One region of the Arthrobacter sp. JDC6 genome, then DNA from elsewhere that is predicted to be linked to it. Evidence: riboswitches for the same ligand, from Rfam matches in the RefSeq annotation. Region 1 holds a riboswitch; each other region holds the start of a gene.
What was found. A riboswitch is a leader RNA that binds a small molecule or an ion and turns the genes downstream of it on or off. The one in region 1 is predicted to bind thiamine pyrophosphate.

Region 1 (5,831 bases):
CCGCTCTTTCAGTCGCGTCGGTCACCGGCAAGCCGGTCATGTTCGCCTCCACCGGCGAAGGCCTGGACGATTTCGAACTCTTCCACCCGGACCGGATGGCCTCGCGCATCCTGGATATGGGCGACATCCTCACCCTCATCGAACAGGCCGAAAAGGCCTGGGACAAGGATGAGGCCGCCCGGATGGCGAAGAAGTTCGCCGACCAGGAAGACTTCACCCTCGAGGACTTCCTGGCCCAGATGCAGCAGATCCGCAACATGGGCTCCATGAAGAAGATGCTCATGATGATGCCGGGTGCACAGAACATCCGGCAGCAGCTGGAACAGTTCGACGAACGCGAGATCGACCGCGTCGAGGCAATCGTCCGCTCCATGACACCGCACGAGCGGCTGGCGCCGAAGATCATCAACGGTTCACGGCGGGCACGCATCGCCCGTGGTTCCGGCGTCCACGTCTCCGAGGTCAACGGCCTGCTGGAGCGCTTCGCCCAGGCCCAGAAGATGATGAAGAAGATGGCCCAGGGCGGCATGCCGGGAATGCCGGGGATGCCTGGCCTGCCCGGCGCCGGCGGCGGTGCCCGGAAGAACGCCAAGAACGCGCCCAAGAAGAAGGCAAAGTCCGGCAACCCGGCCAAGGCTGCCCAGGAGCGCAAAGAAGCGGAAGCCCGCCGTGCCAACGCCGCCAAGGCGCTGCCTACGGGCGCCGCCTTCGGCCAGCAGGGCGGGGACTTCGACCCGTCCCAGCTGAACCTCCCCAAGGGCTTCGACAAGTTCCTGGGCAAGTAGCAGTTCCCCGGCAACGCAGCGCCAGGTGTTGTTTTGACCTCTCAGAACGACACCTGGCGCTGCTTGCTTGGGATGTCAGTGCCGTGGAATAGGGTTGGGACATGTTCAAGCAGAGGGTAGTGTTCGTGCACGGCGCCGGAACCTTCGGTGCCGCCGCGTGGCCGCGCCAGCACGGCATGGCACTGTCCTATGACGCCCTGTTCCTCCGCCGCCATGGCTTTGACGTCCTCGCGGAGCCACTGGAGTCGTCCTTCGCGGAGGACACCGCCATCATCCTGCGCTCCCTTGCCGATGACGGCCGCGGCGCCGCCGGCGGGCATGTGGTGGCGCACTCCCAGGGGGCGATCGCGGCCATGATGGCCGCCGTCGAACGTCCGGACCTGGTCTTCTCATTGACGCTGGTGGAACCGGCCTGCCTCTCCCTGACAGCGGAACTCCCGGCCACTGCCGCCCACATCAGCCTCATGCAGCCCCTCTTCGACGTGCGCCACCAGCTCAGCGACGAAGACTTCCAGCGCGAATTCGTCCGGCGGGTCTTCGCCACCGACCTCCAGCAGCCCGCCACCACGGAAGAAAAAAGGTCCGCCCGCAGGCTGCGGCTCCAGGCCCCGTCATGGGAGGCGCCGCTGCACATTGTTCCCGGGGTGCCCACGCTGGTGCTGACCGGTGGGTGGGAACCGCTCTACGAGGAAATCGCCGGGTACCTCCGGGAGACCGGTGCCCTGCACCGCGTTGCCGCGGGAGGACACCGGCCCCATGACTCCCCGGACGGGGACCGGGCCATCCGGCAGTTCATCAGCCAGGTCAGCCGGAGCCAGCCGGCCCGCGCGTCCTAGCTGTCAGCAGGCACCCGCAGTTCCGGCAGGTAGACCTTGCCGCCGGCCGCCAGGAATTCCTCGCTCTTCCCGCGCATCCCGGCCGCAGCATCGGCCAGTGCCGCCTGCGCCTCCGCGGAACCAAATTCGTCGCGGATGTCCTGGCTGATCCGCATGGAGCAAAACTTGGGCCCGCACATCGAACAGAAGTGCGCCGTCTTGGCAGGCTCAGCCGGCAGCGTCTCGTCGTGGAACGCCTCAGCCGTCACCGGGTCCAGGGACAGTGCGAACTGGTCCCGCCAGCGGAATTCGAACCGCGCCTTGGACAAGGCGTCGTCCCGCTCATGCGCCCCCGGGTGCCCCTTGGCCAGGTCCGCCGCGTGCGCGGCGATCTTGTAGGTGATCACGCCGGTCTTCACGTCGTCCTTGTTGGGCAGGCCCAGGTGTTCCTTCGGGGTGACGTAGCACAGCATCGCGGTGCCGTAACGGGCAATCTCGGTGGCACCAATCGCTGAGGTGATGTGGTCATAGCCCGGAGCAACATCTGTCACCAGCGGGCCCAGGGTGTAAAACGGGGCCCCCTTGCAGAGTTCCTGCTGCCGCTCGACGTTTTCCCGGACCAGGTGGAAGGGAACGTGGCCGGGCCCCTCCACCATGACCTGCACGTCGTACTCCCACGCGCGCTGGGTGAGCTCGGCGAGCGTGTCCAGTTCCGCGAACTGGGCGGCGTCGTTGGCGTCCGCCGTCGAACCGGGGCGCAAACCGTCGCCCAGGGAGAAGGCAACGTCGTACTTCGCGAAGATCCCGCACAGCTCATCGAAGTGCGTGTAGAGGAAGTTCTCCTGGTGGTGGGCCAGGCACCAGCCGGCCATGATGGAGCCGCCGCGGGACACAATGCCCGTCACCCGGTTGGCGGTCAGCGGGACATAGCGAAGCAGCACGCCGGCGTGGATGGTCATGTAGTCCACGCCCTGCTCGCATTGTTCAATGACGGTGTCCCGGAAGATTTCCCAGGTCAGCGCGTTGGCCTCGCCGTTGACTTTCTCCAGGGCCTGGTAGATCGGCACGGTGCCGATCGGGACGGGGGAGTTGCGGATGATCCATTCCCGCGTGGTGTGGATGTCGTCGCCGGTGGACAGGTCCATAACGGTGTCGGCACCCCATTGCGTGGCCCACTGGAGCTTGTCCACCTCCTCCGCGATGGAACTCGTCACGGCCGAGTTTCCGATGTTGGCGTTGATCTTCACCAGGAAGGCCTTGCCGATGATCATCGGTTCGGACTCCGGATGGTTGATGTTGTTCGGAATGATGGCGCGGCCGGCGGCCAGTTCGCTCCGGACCAGTTCCACATCGCAGTTCTCGCGCAGCGCCACGAAGCGCATCTCCTGCGTGATGACGCCCTGCCGGGCATAGTGCATCTGGGTCACCGTCCGGCCGTCGACGGCGCGGCGGGGCACCGGCTGCGCGCCCTTCCACTCCGCGGAGGCGGCGCCGCGGCGGACGGCCGAGCGGCCGTCGTCGAGCAGGTTGCGTTCCCTGCCGCTGTAGGCCTCGGTGTCTCCGCGCGCCACGATCCACTCCGCGCGGAAGGGCTCCAGGCCGCGGACGGGGTCGCTTCCCGGCCCCGCCGTCCGGTAGGTCCGGAACGGTGCGTTCGGCTGGCCGTTGGGCGATGGCTCCAGGGCAATTTCCGTGACGGGTACCCGGATGCCGGACCCGGCGTCGTCGATATAGGCCAGCGAATGCGACGCCAGGGACCGTGTCACTTCGGACTGGTTCACCTGGGGCGTGGAGCCGGCTCCGGAACCCCCGGTGGACGGCATGTGGGCAGGGTTCAACTGGGTGTTTTGCGTACTCATGGGAATACTCACTTCCTTCGCCGGCATTACCCGGACAGGTTCAACGGTCGCAGGCTGCGTCAGCCCGATCTCAGCCCCTGCAAGGGCTCCCGTGTGGTCAGAGAAGAAGCTACCACAGGCCCCCGGAAGGGCGGTGTCACATTCGCGGGTGCTAGCCTGACCGGGCATCGAAAGGAAGCCCGATGGCAGACATCATCTACTTTCGCGGACCCGTCCTGGCCGCACCGGACCGGGTACGCCATGGACTCTGGTCGGTGGACGGCAAGCTCACGTTCAGCCGGCCCGCTGCCGCTCCGGCGCGGGAACTCGACGGCTGGGTGCTGCCGGGGTTCGTCGACGCCCACTGCCACATCGGCCTGGGTCCCAACGGCCCGGTGGAACCCGCCATTGCCCGGGAGCAGGCGCTGGCTGACCTCAACGCCGGAACCCTGCTGGTCCGCGACGCCGGCTCACCTGCCGATACCCGCTGGATGCAGGGCGGCCGGGACTTCCCGGTACTGATCCGTGCAGGACGGCATGTGGCCCGCACACGCCGCTACCTGCGCGGCTTCGCGGCGGAGGTCGAACCCGACGGGCTCGTGGAGGCCGTGCGGAAGCAAGCGCGCGACGGCGACGGCTGGGTCAAACTGGTGGGCGACTGGATCGACCGGAGCGCCGGCGACCTTGCGCCCTCCTTTCCTGCCGCCGTCGTGCGTGACGCTGTGCAGGCTGCCCATGATGAAGGTGCCCGGGTCACGGCACATTGCTTCGCCGAAGACACCCTGGACCAAATGCTGGACGCCGGCATTGACTGCATTGAGCACGCCACGGGGCTGCTGCCGCGCCACCTGCCCCGGTTCGTGGAGCAGGGCGTACCGATCGTGCCCACCCTCATCAACATCGCCACCTTTCCTGATATCGCGGAGCAGGCGGACGCAAAGTTTCCGCGCTACGCCGCCCACATGCGTGCCCTGTGGGAACGCAGGCTGGAACGGGTGGCGGAGGCCCATGCCGCCGGCGTCCGGATCTTTGCCGGCACGGACGCAGGCAGCGTGATCCGGCACGGCAGGATCGCAGATGAGATCCTCGCCCTGCACGGGGCCGGCCTGCCCATGCATGCGGCCCTGGATGCCGCCTGCTGGGCAGCGCGTGCGTGGCTGGGCGCTGACAACCTGGAGGAAGGCGCGCGGGCCGACGTCGTGGTGTGCCGGGACGACCCCCGGACCACCCCGGACACGATCACGGCGCTGGAGCACGTGGTGCTGGGCGGCCGCATCATCCGTTGAGTTATTTGGTTCCGCTACTTGGAATAAATTGAAGCTTCAAGTAATTTTAATATGTGACAGGCCGCCGAAGTGACGGCCTCCAACGCAAGGAGCCTTCAAATGACCGACGCAGCCAGCAGCCAGGATCTTCTTCCTGCCGACCTCGCCATGGGCACGGTAATGCTCAAGGTGGGCGACATGAAGGTCATGACCGACTACTACCAGCGCGCACTGGGCCTGGAGGCGGTGGCGGAGCAGGACGGCGGGCTCTACCTGGGCAGGCTCGGCAGGCCGCTGGTCCACCTGGCGCCGGCCCCCGGGCTGCACCTTCCCGGCAGGGGAGAGGCCGGCCTGTTCCACACCGCCCTATTGTTCGAGGACCAGGCTTCCCTGGCTGCCACCATCGCCACGGCAGCCCAGTACGAACCCCGGTCCTTCACCGGCAGCGCCGACCACCTGGTGAGTGAGGCCTTCTACTTCACCGACCCCGAGGGCAACGGCATCGAGCTGTACTGGGACCGGCCGCGCAGCAACTGGTCCTGGAACGGGACGGACGTGGTGATGGACAGCCTGGCGCTTCCGCCGCAGCGCTACCTGGAGCAGCACCTCACTGAGGAATCCCTCGAAGGCCAGCGGCGGACGTCCGCAGGCGTGGGGCACGTCCACCTCCAGGTTGGCGACGTCCAGACCGCCAGGGACTTCTACGTGGGTACCCTGGGCTTCGAGAAGACGGCGGGCTGGCATGGGCAGGCCCTGTTCGTTTCCGCGGGCCGCTACCACCACCACATGGCCATGAACGTCTGGAACAGTCGCGGCGCCGGCCCCCGCAAGGACACCCTTGGGTTGGGCGAGGTGCTCATCGAGGTTCCCTCGGGTGACGACGTCGGGGCGCTGGCTGACCGCCTGAGGGTCGCCGGGGTGCCCGCCCACCACACCGGCGCGGAGCTCCGGTTCGAGGACCCGTGGCGCAACCGGCTCCGGGTGGCAGTCCGCTGACCGGTGCTCCTGCACGGGCCGTGCGCCAGTGCTGACGGGCCAGTGTTGGGGCTCGCGGGCTCCGGCCCGGCGCGTTTGCCGGCGGGCGCGCAGCAACTAGGCTGATTCCGTACGGCCGGGCTGCAACTCCCG
Region 2 (5,831 bases), 350 kb from region 1:
CTGACGCCGTGGATCACCTGCCGCTGCAGGTTGCTCAGGTCCACCACGTCGTCGTCGACGATTCCAATGGTTCCAACGCCTGCCGCGGCCAGGTACAGCAGGGCCGGGGCGCCCAGGCCGCCGGCACCGATCACCAGCACCTTGGCGTTCTTGAGCCGCCGCTGGCCCAGGGCACCGATCTCGGGAATGATCAGGTGCCGGGAGTACCGTTCAACCTCGGCAGGGGTGAGGCCGGCGGCCGGTTCCACCAGCGGATCCAGGGAATGGGTTGAAACATTTGCGGTGAAAGACGAAGCCATACTTCAATGTATGCCCCGGGATACCGCCGGGTCATATTACCCCGCAGTAAAGTGAAGGTAACTGCAATGGAAAGAAGGACAACTGTGGTCCCTGAAGCACGGGCTGACCGCCCGCCCGCCGCCGAACCGCAAACTCCCTCCCGCCCCGCAGGCCATCGGTCCGCCCGGCTGCCCCGGGATGAGCGCCGCGCACAGCTGCTTGCCGCCGCCCAGGAGGTGTTCGTGGCCAACGGCTACCACGGCGCGGCCATGGATGAAATTGCAGAGACCGCCCATGTCAGCAAACCGGTGCTGTACCAGCACTTTCCGTCAAAGCGGGAACTCTACCTCGCACTGCTCGAGAGCCACCTTGCGTCCCTGACCGAGTTGATGCTGGGTGCCCTGAATTCCACCACGGACAACGATGAACGGGTCCAGGCCGTCATGCGCGCCTACTTCCATTTCATCGCCAGCGACGACCAGGCCCACCGCCTGGTGTTCGAGTCCGACCTGATCAACGACCCCGACGTCAGCTCCAGGCTGGAAACCTTCAACCGGACCTTCGCCGACGCCATCGCCAGGGTCATTGCCGAGGACACCAAGCTCCCCCACCTCGAGGCCGAACTCCTTGGCCGCGGACTGGCCGGAATGGCGCAGGTCAGCGCGCGGTACTGGCTGGAAACGGACGGTAACCTGGACCTCAACGTGGCCAGTGACCTCATCTACCGTTTAGCTTGGCGCGGAATCTCTCGCTTCCCCAAAGAGTCCTAGACTACAAATAAGACATCATCGACGAACTTCACAGGCTGGGAGGCCCCCTTGGAAATTAAGATCGGCGTTCAAAACGTTGGCCGCGAGATCGTGCTGGAATCGGACCAGGACGCGGAGACTGTGGCCAAGGTTGTTGGCGAAGCCATCACCGGAGGCAACGAACTTCGCCTGAAGGATGAAAAAGGACGCCTGATCATTGTTCCGGGCAACGCTCTGGCCTATGTGGAAATCGGTGCCGAAGAGGTTCGGCGCGTAGGTTTCGGCCAGTTCTAGTCCCCGGTTCCAAGGAGATCCATGCTTTCGCTGTCCATCGTGGTGCTGGCCACTGTCGCCGGCGGCTTCGTCGTCTGGGCCAATGACAAGCGGCACGCCAAGTACGGTGCGGCGCTTCCGGCCGGCGTCGCCGCGGGTGCTGCGGCGCTGGTGTGGATCATTCTGATGGCGGCCGGTTTCGGCTACCTGCCCGGGCTGACCTGGCTTCCCTGGGTCCTGCCCATCGTTCTGGGCATTGCTGCCGCCATCGCCGCCGTCGCCTATTTTGGCCGTACGCGGGCGCGCCATGATGCGGAACGGCTCACTGCGATCCTGCGGCGCTGAGCCGTCGCTGGCAGGCTCCCAGGCATATGGCTGTGGCCACCACCCAGGCGGGTGGTGGCCACAGCCCTTTAAGTGAATGGCCGATGCCTAGAGGAACTCGGCCCGGCCTTCCATGGCGGATGAGGCGAGGGCATGCTCCCGGCGCGGGATGCGCCCGGCCGCCCGGGCCATCCTGCCCGCGATCACCGCGTGCTTGAAGGCTTCTCCCATGAGCGTGGGGTTCTGGGCGCGGGTCACGGCCGTGGCCAGCAGCACGGCGTCGCAGCCCAGCTCCATGGCAAGGGAGGCGTCGGATGCCGTGCCGATGCCGGCATCCAGGACCACGGGCACGGAGGCCCGGGAAACGATGAGCTCAATGTTGTGCGGGTTCAGGATCCCCAGGCCGGTGCCGATCGGGGCACCCAGCGGCATGACGGCGGTGGCTCCAAGGTTCTCCAGCCGCAGGGCCAGCACAGGATCGTCGTTGGTGTAGGCGAAGACCTTGAAGCCGCGGTTGACCAGCTGCTCGGTGGCCTCGACCAGTTCCACGGCGTCCGGCAGGAGGGTTTGTTCATCGGCGATGACCTCCAGTTTCACCCAGTCTGTTTCCAGGGCCTCCCGGGCCAGTTCCGCGGTAAGGACCGCGTCCCTGGCCGTGAAGCAGCCGGCCGTATTGGGCAGGACCCGGATTCCATGATCCACCAGCAGCTGGAACAGCGAGCCGGTTTCAGCCGTGGAGTAGCGCCGCATGGCCACGGTGGTCAGTGCGGTGCCGGAGGCAAGGAGCGCCGCGCCCAGGCCATCGAGGCTGGGCGCTCCCCCGGTGCCCATGATGAGCCTGGAACCCAGCGCGACGCCGTCGATCACCAGGGCGTCGCCGGCACCGGCGTTTCCTGCAGGGTTGATGGTGCTGGTTTCGGTCATGGCGTCAGCCTCCCTGTACTGCTGTAACAAGTTCGATGTCGTCGCCGTCGGCGAGCGCGGTGGCGAACCATTGGCTGCGCGGCACCACCTGGGCATTGTGCGCGACGGCGACGCCGAGTTTCCCGCCGTCGGTCGCCTGTCCGTTGTCCGCCAGCGGGCGTCCGGTGACCTCGCTGACCAGCGTGGTGATCGAAGCTCCGTCGGCCACCGTGTGCGGGTTTCCGTTAAGGGTGATGTTCACGCAGTCTCCTTGATGTGGGGGCTTGTTGCTGCCGTTGCCGGCCTGGAAAACCGGTCCGGGCTGAAGGGACCCCAGCGGGGATCGGCCCTGCCGTCCAGCAGTTCCCTGCAGATGGCCGCCGCGGCGGGAGTGAGCAGGACTCCGTGCCGGAAGAACCCGGTGGCGATGATGAGTCCGGGGACGTGCCCGGCCTGTCCTCCCCCGGCGCCCGGAGCGGCCGGCACCCGGCCCAGGAGCGGCGCGTTGTCAGGGGTACCGGGGCGGGCGCGGGCGGTGCATTCCAGGAGTTCGAGTTCAGCGACGGCGGGCACCAGAGCCTGCGCGTCCCGCAGCAGCTGGTAGACGCCGCCGGCACTCACGGCATCGGAGCGGGCATCCTCCCGCTGCGTGGCTCCGATCACCACGGTCCCGTCCTGCCTGGGAACGATGTATACGGGGATGCCGTGGACCAGGCCGCGCACCGTTGACGTCACCAAGGGCTGAAGGTGGCGGGGAACGGCAAGGCGCAGGATATCCCCGTGCACGGGCCGCAGCGGCAGCTCAAGGCCGTCCGGCAGGCCGTCAAGCGCCCCCGCCTGCAGGCCATTGGCCACCACGGTCTCCGTTGCCAGCACCGTGCCGCCGCCGGCCAGGCGGACCCCGGAAACCGTTCCGCCCTCCCACAGCAGCCCGGCTGCCCGCTCCGGCACGCCAAAACCTTCCACTGCCCCGGCAACCGCCAGCTGGGGCTGCTCCTGCGCCGCGCCGGCCAGGGCCAGCCGCAAGGCGGCCACCAGGCGCCGGGGATCCACCTGGTGGTCCGCCGGGGTATCAAGTGCGCACGCAATGGCCGGGCTGAGCAGCGGCTCACGCTTCCGGGCCTCCCGCACGGTCAGGGGTTCCACCGCCAGCCCGTTGGCCTGCTGGACTGTGCGCAGGTCCATCAGCGCCCGGCGGTCGGCCGCGTCGGCACCCACGGCGAGGGTCGGCGTCGTCAGGTATCCGGAATCCGCGCCCGTTGCCCTGCCCAGCCCGGCGGCGAACCCGGGCCAGCGCGATGATGCGTCAAGCATCAGTTCCAGGAGCTCTTCCTCCTGGTAATGCAGTTCGCTGACGGGAGCCAGCATGCCGGCCGCCGCCCAGCTGGCGCCGGTACCGGGCGCGTCATCAATGAGGACCACCGAGCGCCCGGAACGCTGCGCCTCCCAGGCAATGCCGTGCCCCACCACTCCCCCGCCGATGACGGCAACGTCGGCCCGGAGGGTGGAGGGAATGGTTCTGCGGGCGGACCCGGGGTGATGGGTGAAGGGGGTACGCATGTGGGTTCCTTCCCTACGCCGGCATTAACCGGATCAGGTCAAGCGGTCGGCTCTGACGCCCTCTCAGCCCGGCGCTTTGTGACAGCCGCCGCGGGCTCCCGCAGTACCAGCCCAGTTTAGAGGAACTAGGCTTGCACGCATGAATGTGTCCACCCCATCCTTTCCCGCCGGCCACCACACTCCAGCCACCGAAGTCGTCAATTCACGGGACAACGACGCCCTGAAGGCAGCCCGCCTGTACCTCTGCACCGATGCGCGCCGGGACCGCGGCGACTTCGCGGAGTTCGTTGACGCCGCGTTCGCCGGTGGCGTGGACATCATCCAGCTGCGCGACAAGACCATCGAGGCGGCCGAGGAACTGGACCTCCTGGCGGTGCTGAAGGAATCCGCGGTACGGCACGGAAAGCTGTGGGCGGTCAATGACCGTGCGGACATCGCCGTCCTCTCCGGGGCACCGGTGTTCCACATCGGCCAGAAGGACCTGCCGCTGGCGGCGGCGCGCACGCTGGTCAACGGCAACGCCGCCATCGGGCTCTCCAGCCACACCACCGGGCAGGTGGACGCCGCCCTGGCAGCAACTGCCGGACCAGCCGGGCTGGACTACTTCTGCGTGGGTCCGGTCTGGGCAACCCCCACCAAACCCGGCAGGTCCGCCGTGGGCACTGACCTGGTGAAGTATGCCGCCGAGGCCTCACGGCAGGCGGCGGACCCCGTGCCCTGGTTCGCCATTGGCGGCATTGACCACGGAAACGTCCACCAGGTGGCGGAAGCCGGTGCGCGCAGGATCGTGGTGGTGCGCGCCATCACCGAGGCCTCCGATCCCGCCGCCGCTGCCGCCTCCCTCCTCGACGCATTGGACGCCGCCGCCTGATGCCATATCGGCGGACTTGGAGCTACGCTGACTTTTGTGTCACATCATCGGCTGGCTCCAAACGTCCATGACCACAGGAACGCCCTGGAAGAGGCGTTGGGCCTGCTGCGCACCGAACTTGAACTGCCGGGACCGTACCCGGCTGAGGCAGTGGCGGATGCCCGGGCCGCTGTGGCAGCGCTGAAGCTTCCGTCCTACGACCTGACCGCCGTCCAGTTCGTGACCATCGATCCGGCCTCCTCCACGGACCTGGACCAGGCGGTGTTCATCGAACCGGACGGGAACGGCTACCGGGTAATGTACGCGATCGCCGATGTGCCGGCGTTTGTTGCGCCGGGAGGTCCCCTGGACGCCGAGACCCGGCGCCGCGGCCAGACGTTCTACGCTCCGGACGGCCGGATTCCGCTGCACCCGGAAGTGATCAGCGAGGGGGCAGGAAGCCTGCTGCCGGGCCAGGATTGTTCGGCTTTCGTATGGGACTTCACGCTCGACGGCGACGCAACGGTTGTGTCGGTGGGCGTCAGGCGGGCGCGGGTCCGCAGCCGCGACAAGCTCAGCTACAAGGGTGCGCAGGAAGACCTCGACGCCGGGACGGCCTCGCCGGTGCTGCGGCTCCTCCGCGAGGTGGGCCTGAAGCGGGTGGCCCTGGAGCGGGAACGCGGCGGGGCCAGCCTCAACATGCCCGAGCAGGAAATTGTCCAGCTGCCCGACGGCGGCTACCGCATTGCTGCCGTACCGCAGCTTCCCGTGGAGGACTGGAACGCGCAGATTTCCCTGATGACCGGGATGGCCGCCGCGCAGCTCATGCTGGAGGGCAAGGTGGGAATCCTGCGCACCATGCCCGCCCCGGACGAACGGTCGCTGAAGCATTT
Region 3 (5,831 bases), 1.5 Mb from region 1:
CGGGAGCTAGACGATGTCCTGCGACTTGGCGAAGCGGGTGATGGCGCGCTGGGTGCCGCGGTTGGCCAGGACCTGGATGATGGCGCTGACCGACGCCGAGATCAGCGCGAAGGTCAACGCCGAACGCAGGCTGGTGGGGACATCCTCGTTCTTGCCGGTGGGGGCTTTCTGCCCGGTGGTCTTCTCCCAGATGGTGTTGACCAGCTTGGTGCCGGCCAGGCCTGCGCCGAGGCTCACCCCGGTTCCGAGCAGCTTGATGAAAAGGTTCATTCCTATTACTCCTTGCGGGCGGAAAACGGACTGCCTCCAGCCTAGCCGTACGCCCGTGCCGGTCCGGGCAAGGCCGTGGCGTGCTGCAGGCAGGTTGTTGGACTAAATGGCTTGTTGGACTACTTCGCGGGCGGCTCGGTGCGGAACTTGATCATCTTGTGCGTGCCGTCGCAGTAGGGCTTGATGGCCGAGGCGCCGCAGCGGCACAACGCAACGGTCCTGCGGTCGCGGGGCACCGCGTCCCCGGATGGGGTGACGATCTCGAAATCACCCCTGACGATCAGGGGCCCGTCCGGGCAGACCACGATGGAGCCCGCGGCGGATTCCTGGTCCATGTCCGGTCCTGTTCCATGCTGTCCGGGTTTCATGCCTGCACCGCTTTCGTCGTAGTCATGCTGCCGCCGGCACGGCCGCCCGCAGCGATGATGCCCCGGCTTCCCATGAGGACATCAGATGGGCGGACAGCCGGCCGTCGAGGGCCATGGCGGCAGTGGCCCCAAACAGGACGTCCGCGAGGAGTTCCGGCTCGGCTTCGACGAGGCCGCCGGCGAGGTCCCGGCCTGCGATCTGCTCGTGGACGGCGTCGGCCTCCACATGCTCATCGAAGTAGTGGGTGACGTCCGCGCCGAAACCGTGCCGGCGGAATCCGTTGCCGTAGAACCGGTTGGGCTGGGAGGAGGTCATCTCGTAGATCGCCAGGTGGCCGGTGATGGCACCCCGGAGCCGCCGGTTCAGGCCGCACAGCGACATGAGGTTGACGGACGCGAGGGAGACAGCGGGGACGGCATCCACGTACGCGCCGTAGCTGACGTCGAGGCCCAAACCGCGCATGGTCCGGGCGAACAGCGCGCTGTGCATGCGCTCGGGGCGGCCGCCGCCGTATTCATCCGCCTGGATTTCCACCAGGGCCGCCTTGGGCCGTCCGCTGAGCCGAGGAATGGCCCATGTATGCGGGTCGGCTTCCTTCAGCTGGTACATCGACTTGTGGATCAGGAACTCCCGGAGCTGGTCCACGCCCGCCTTCCTGGCGACGTAGCGGGAGACGCTGGGCCCGGTGTCCGTGGCTGCGAGGCCGAACAGGACGTCGGCTACCTGGTCGCTGGTCAGGGCACCGGCAGGCAGTTCGAAGTCTGCGGCGGCCTGGTGCGCGGCAGCACGGAGGGCTGCCTCAAACGGTGCCTCGACCAGCTGCCGGACCCGGATTAACGCCGGCTCCCACTCCCAGTTGTCGGAGACGCCGGCCAGGCCGGAATAGTGGAGCTCGTAGAGGCAGAAGAGGGCAAGCTGGATGTCCTCGTCGCCGATGATGTCATTAGTGCCGGCCACCTGCCGTGCCGCGAGGTGGTACAGCCCGTCCAGCCCCGTCCCGGCTTCGGCCGGAGCCTGCGCAAGGAGTGCGAACAGGGCGTTGCTGAGGGGGCCTCTGGATTCCGGGATTCTCATGGTGCTCCTTGGTCTGCCGCGCTGGTGACGGGAACGAACGCGGGACCGCCCATGGTGACTCCCATGCCCTGTCCTCCTCGAAACCCGGGAACCAATATAGTAAGCATGATTACTAATAAAAGCTAAGCAGGCTTCCTGTTGGCGGCAGGTCAACCGGCGCCTAATCCCGCAGCGACGACCCCAGGATGTCGCGCAGCGCCTCAACCACCAGGTCATGGTCCTGCAGTTGCGGCAACCCGGAGACGGTCACCGTGGCCACGGCGCCCACGCCGGTGACGTAGATCGGAAAGGCGCCGCCATGGGCTGCATACCGGGATTGGTCGAACCAGGCGTTGTCCTCGATCCGGCCGCCGCCCAGCCGGCCCCGCAACCCCACCAAAAGTGACGGCAGCTCGTACCGGGCGGCAGTGCGCTGCTTGGCGCGGATCCAGTGCCCGTTGTCCGGCGTGGCGCCCGGAAGCGCGACGTGGAACAGGACCTGCTCGCCCTTGGTGATGTCGATGGCGATGGGAAGGGACCGCTCCTTGCCCAGCTCCACCAGGAGCAGGCCCAGGTTCAACGCGTCATCCAGCGAAAAGCCGGGGAACTGGAGCTCCCGGACCTCCGCCTCGATGCGGGCGATCGACGCTTCCAGCGACCCCTCCAGCTGGGCGTCGGCGGAATCGGGATCGAATCCGGTCACATCCGGTGGAATGGCGCTCATGGCCCTCAATCTACCCCCGCCAGGTGTAAACTTGACCACGCCCGGAAGGGCAGTTCAAAAAGCCTTACCCATCCAAAAGCACCACTAATAACGACAGGGGAGCGCCGCCGTCGGACATCCTGGCACAAGCCGGGCACCGCAGGTGGGCGCTGAGAGTGCGGACAGCCGCAGACCCTCGAACCTGATCCGGTTAGTACCGGCGCAAGGGAGTCGAGTTCTCAAAGTGCCGCGGCTGCACGGCAACAGCCGTCAGCCGGGTCCACTTTCCCCTCCTGTTTCCCAGGAGGATCACATGAGTACTGCAGCAATCAAGAAGACCGCCAGTAAGTCCTGGCGCGTCGTGGACATCGTGGTCGCCGCGCTGGTGGCCATCGCGGGCGGCGTCATTTTCTGGGCGTGGGACCAGGGAGCAGCCGCGCTTTCTGCCCCCATGAATGCCGCCTACCCGCCCCTGACCGGGCTGCTGGCGGGCGGCTGGATGATTCCCGGCGTGCTGGGAATGCTCATCATCCGCAAGCCCGGGGCCGCCCTGTTCTGTGAAACCGTGGCCGCCACCGGGGAACTCCTCATGGGTTCCCAGTACGGTGCCTCGGTCCTCTTCTCCGGCTTCATCCAGGGCCTCGGCGCGGAAATCATCTTCGCCATCTTCGTCTACCGCAAGTTCAACCTGCCTGTCTCCCTGCTGGCAGGCGCCGCGGCTGGATTCTTCTGCGGACTGAATGACTCGTTCGCACCGTGGGGCTGGAACATCGCCTACTCCGGTGCGGACAAGCTGGCGTACATCGTGCTGACCACCCTCTCCGGCGCCATTCTCGCCGGCGCCCTGTCGTGGCTGGCCACGCGCGGCCTGGCGCGTACGGGCGTGCTGAGCTCCTTCGCTTCGCGCAAGGCCGCCACGGAGCCTGTCTTCTCCTGATGGCACCAGCCCAGCGTGACGGCGGCACCGTCCGCCCTGCCGCCGTCACAGCCCGGGGCTGGGGGTGGCGGCACGCCGGCAGGGCCAAGCCTGCCGTCCATGCGCTTGACCTGGACATCAGCCCGGGGGAGCGGGTGCTCCTGCTCGGCCCCTCGGGTGCCGGGAAGTCCACGCTCCTGCATGCGCTCGCAGGGGTGCTGGGGGACATTAACGACGACGGCGGCGAGGCGGGGGACGCCGACGAGTCGGGTTCGCTGCTGGTTGACGGCGCCGTGCCCCGCGCCCAGCGCGGGCGCGCCGGACTTATGCAGCAGGACCCCGAGACGCAGGTGGTCCTGTCGCGGGTGGGGGACGACGTCGCCTTCGGTGCCGAAAACCTTGCCGTCCCACGGGAAGCAATCTGGGCGCGCGTGCACGAGGCGCTTGCCGACGTCGGACTGTCCCACCTGCCGCTGGACCACCCGACGTCAGCCCTGTCCGGCGGGCAAAAGCAGCGCCTGGCGCTGGCCGGCATCCTGGCCATGCGCCCGGGCCTGATCCTCCTGGATGAGCCAACCGCCAACCTGGACCCGGACGGCGTGCTGGAGGTCCGCGATGCCGTGGCGCGGTGCCTGGACAAGACCGGGGCCACGCTGGTGGTGGTGGAGCACCGGGTGTCCGTGTGGAAGGACCTGGTGGACCGGATCGTGGTCCTGCAGCCGGGCTCCGCCGCGGATCCCGCCGTACTCCTGGACGGGCCGCCGGCCCGGGTGCTCACGGAGGCGCGGGCCATGCTGGCCGCCGCCGGTGTGTGGGTCCCCGGCTACGTCCCGGCAACCCGTGCCCGGGCGGTGGTCCCGGCCCCCGGCACGGGAAACCTCCTGCTCGCGGCCGAACAGTTGGGAGTCGCCCGCGAACGTCCCCGACGCAAGGGCTTAAGGAAGATTCCGCCGTCACCGGTCCAGGAAGGCCTGGCCGCGCAGGTGCGCGCCGGGCAGGCGCTCGCCGTGACGGGTCCCAACGGCGCCGGTAAGTCCACTTTCGCCCTGACCCTGGCAGGGCTGCTGGAACCGGTGTCCGGAAAGGTCTCCGCCACCATGGACCTGAGCCGCGGTGCCGGCATTGACCCGTACCGGTGGAAGGCGGATCAGCTGATTTCCCGAGTGGGGACGGTGTTCCAGGAGCCGGAGCACCAGTTCGTGACCGGCAAGGTGCTTGACGAACTGCTGTTCGGCCCCCGGCACCTGGGCCACGGCGGGGATCGGGTGGACGAACTGCTGGAGCGGCTGCGGCTCACCGCGCTGGTGGACGCCAACCCCTACACGCTCTCCGGTGGCGAGAAGCGGCGGCTGTCCGTGGCCACCGTCCTTGCCGCCAGCCCGCAGGTCCTGGTCCTGGATGAACCCACGTTCGGGCAGGACGCCAACACCTGGGCCGAGCTGGCGTCCTTCCTGTCCGAGCTCCTGGATACCGGCACTGCCGTGGTGTCCGTGACCCATGACGCCGAATTCACCCAGGCCTTGGGCGGGGCCGAACTGCGGATGGCCGCGGCGGAAGCGGTGGCGCCATGAGGCAGCAACTCACCCTGGGCGGCAACCATGCCCTCCTGGTCCGCGCCAATCCACTAAGCAAGTTCGCTGCCGTCCTGCTGATCACCGCCGTCCTGGCGCTGTCCATCGACTGGGTTTCGGCGTCCGTGGCCCTGGTCTTTGAGCTTCTGCTCTTTCCCCTGGCCGGGCTCACCCTGTCCCTGCTGTGGCAGCGCGGCTGGCCGCTGATCCTTGCCGCTGCCGTGGGTGGCTGGAGCACCTCCATCCTGGCCCCGGACAGCGGCCGGATCCTGCTCGACGCCGGGATCTGGTCCATGAGCGAAGGTTCCCTGCAGCTGGGCATCGGCTTCCTCCTGCGCGGCTTTGCGATCGCCCTTCCGGCCGTGCTCCTGATGAGCTGCACCGATCCCACGGACCTTGCCGACGCGCTGGCGCAGAAGGCGCGCCTGCCGCACCGCTTTGTCCTGGGAACGCTCGCCGCGATGCGCCTGGTGGGGCTCATGGCTGAAGAATGGCAGACCATCGGGATGGCCCGGCGTGCGCGCGGCGTGGGTTCGCGCGGCAGCGTGGCCCAGCGGGTGAAGGCCACGCTGGGCCAGAGTTTCGGGCTGCTGGTACAGGCCATCCGCCGCGCGTCCCGGCTTGCTGTGACCATGGAAGCCCGCGGTTTCGGCGGCGGCAACCGGACCTGGGCCCGGGAATCCACGTTCAGCGCGCTGGACCTTGGGGTGGTGGCCGGCGGTGTCCTGGTGGCCGGCCTCGCGCTATTTGCTGCCCTGGCCGCCGGGACCTGGAACATGGTGTGGCTGGGCAGTTGATGTTGGCGGTCCGGCCCAGGTGATTCCTATCGCATGCAGTGGGTAGAGGCTTTCCCGATGCCCCATACCAGTGGCCGATCAGGGCCCGCGTAACTCATCTATGATATATTTGCGGATATGACGCAGGAGACCGCTGAGCACGTTGCCGCCAT

Region 2: linked by a shared signal. The riboswitch ahead of thiO (glycine oxidase ThiO) and the one ahead of thiC (phosphomethylpyrimidine synthase ThiC) in region 1 are both predicted to bind thiamine pyrophosphate.
Region 3: linked by a shared signal. The riboswitch ahead of ACV095_RS01485 (ECF transporter S component) and the one ahead of thiC (phosphomethylpyrimidine synthase ThiC) in region 1 are both predicted to bind thiamine pyrophosphate.

The regions. Positions count from the first base shown of each region.
Region 1 is NZ_CM151278.1:1,784,609-1,790,439, forward strand. Features, by position in the region: gene ffh (signal recognition particle protein) at 1-785, shown strand, start outside; gene ACV095_RS08300 (alpha/beta fold hydrolase) at 887-1,621, shown strand; gene thiC (phosphomethylpyrimidine synthase ThiC) at 1,618-3,459, opposite strand; TPP riboswitch at 3,455-3,562, opposite strand; gene ACV095_RS08310 (amidohydrolase family protein) at 3,642-4,724, shown strand; gene ACV095_RS08315 (VOC family protein) at 4,824-5,699, shown strand.
Region 2 is NZ_CM151278.1:1,436,666-1,442,496, reverse strand. Features, by position in the region: gene moeB (molybdopterin-synthase adenylyltransferase MoeB) at 1-299, opposite strand, end outside; gene ACV095_RS06790 (TetR/AcrR family transcriptional regulator) at 384-1,049, shown strand; gene ACV095_RS06785 (DUF3107 domain-containing protein) at 1,098-1,322, shown strand; gene ACV095_RS06780 (hypothetical protein) at 1,344-1,646, shown strand; gene ACV095_RS06775 (thiazole synthase) at 1,734-2,549, opposite strand; gene thiS (sulfur carrier protein ThiS) at 2,554-2,790, opposite strand; gene thiO (glycine oxidase ThiO) at 2,787-4,088, opposite strand; TPP riboswitch at 4,082-4,200, opposite strand; gene thiE (thiamine phosphate synthase) at 4,228-4,959, shown strand; gene ACV095_RS06755 (RNB domain-containing ribonuclease) at 4,996-5,831, shown strand, end outside.
Region 3 is NZ_CM151278.1:325,966-331,796, forward strand. Features, by position in the region: gene ACV095_RS01465 (DUF4235 domain-containing protein) at 7-270, opposite strand; gene ACV095_RS01470 (CDGSH iron-sulfur domain-containing protein) at 390-605, opposite strand; gene ACV095_RS01475 (iron-containing redox enzyme family protein) at 661-1,713, opposite strand; gene ACV095_RS01480 (heme-degrading domain-containing protein) at 1,874-2,416, opposite strand; TPP riboswitch at 2,502-2,642, shown strand; gene ACV095_RS01485 (ECF transporter S component) at 2,709-3,332, shown strand; gene ACV095_RS01490 (ABC transporter ATP-binding protein) at 3,332-4,882, shown strand; gene ACV095_RS01495 (energy-coupling factor transporter transmembrane component T family protein) at 4,879-5,679, shown strand; gene ACV095_RS01500 (UDP-N-acetylglucosamine 1-carboxyvinyltransferase) at 5,797-5,831, shown strand, end outside.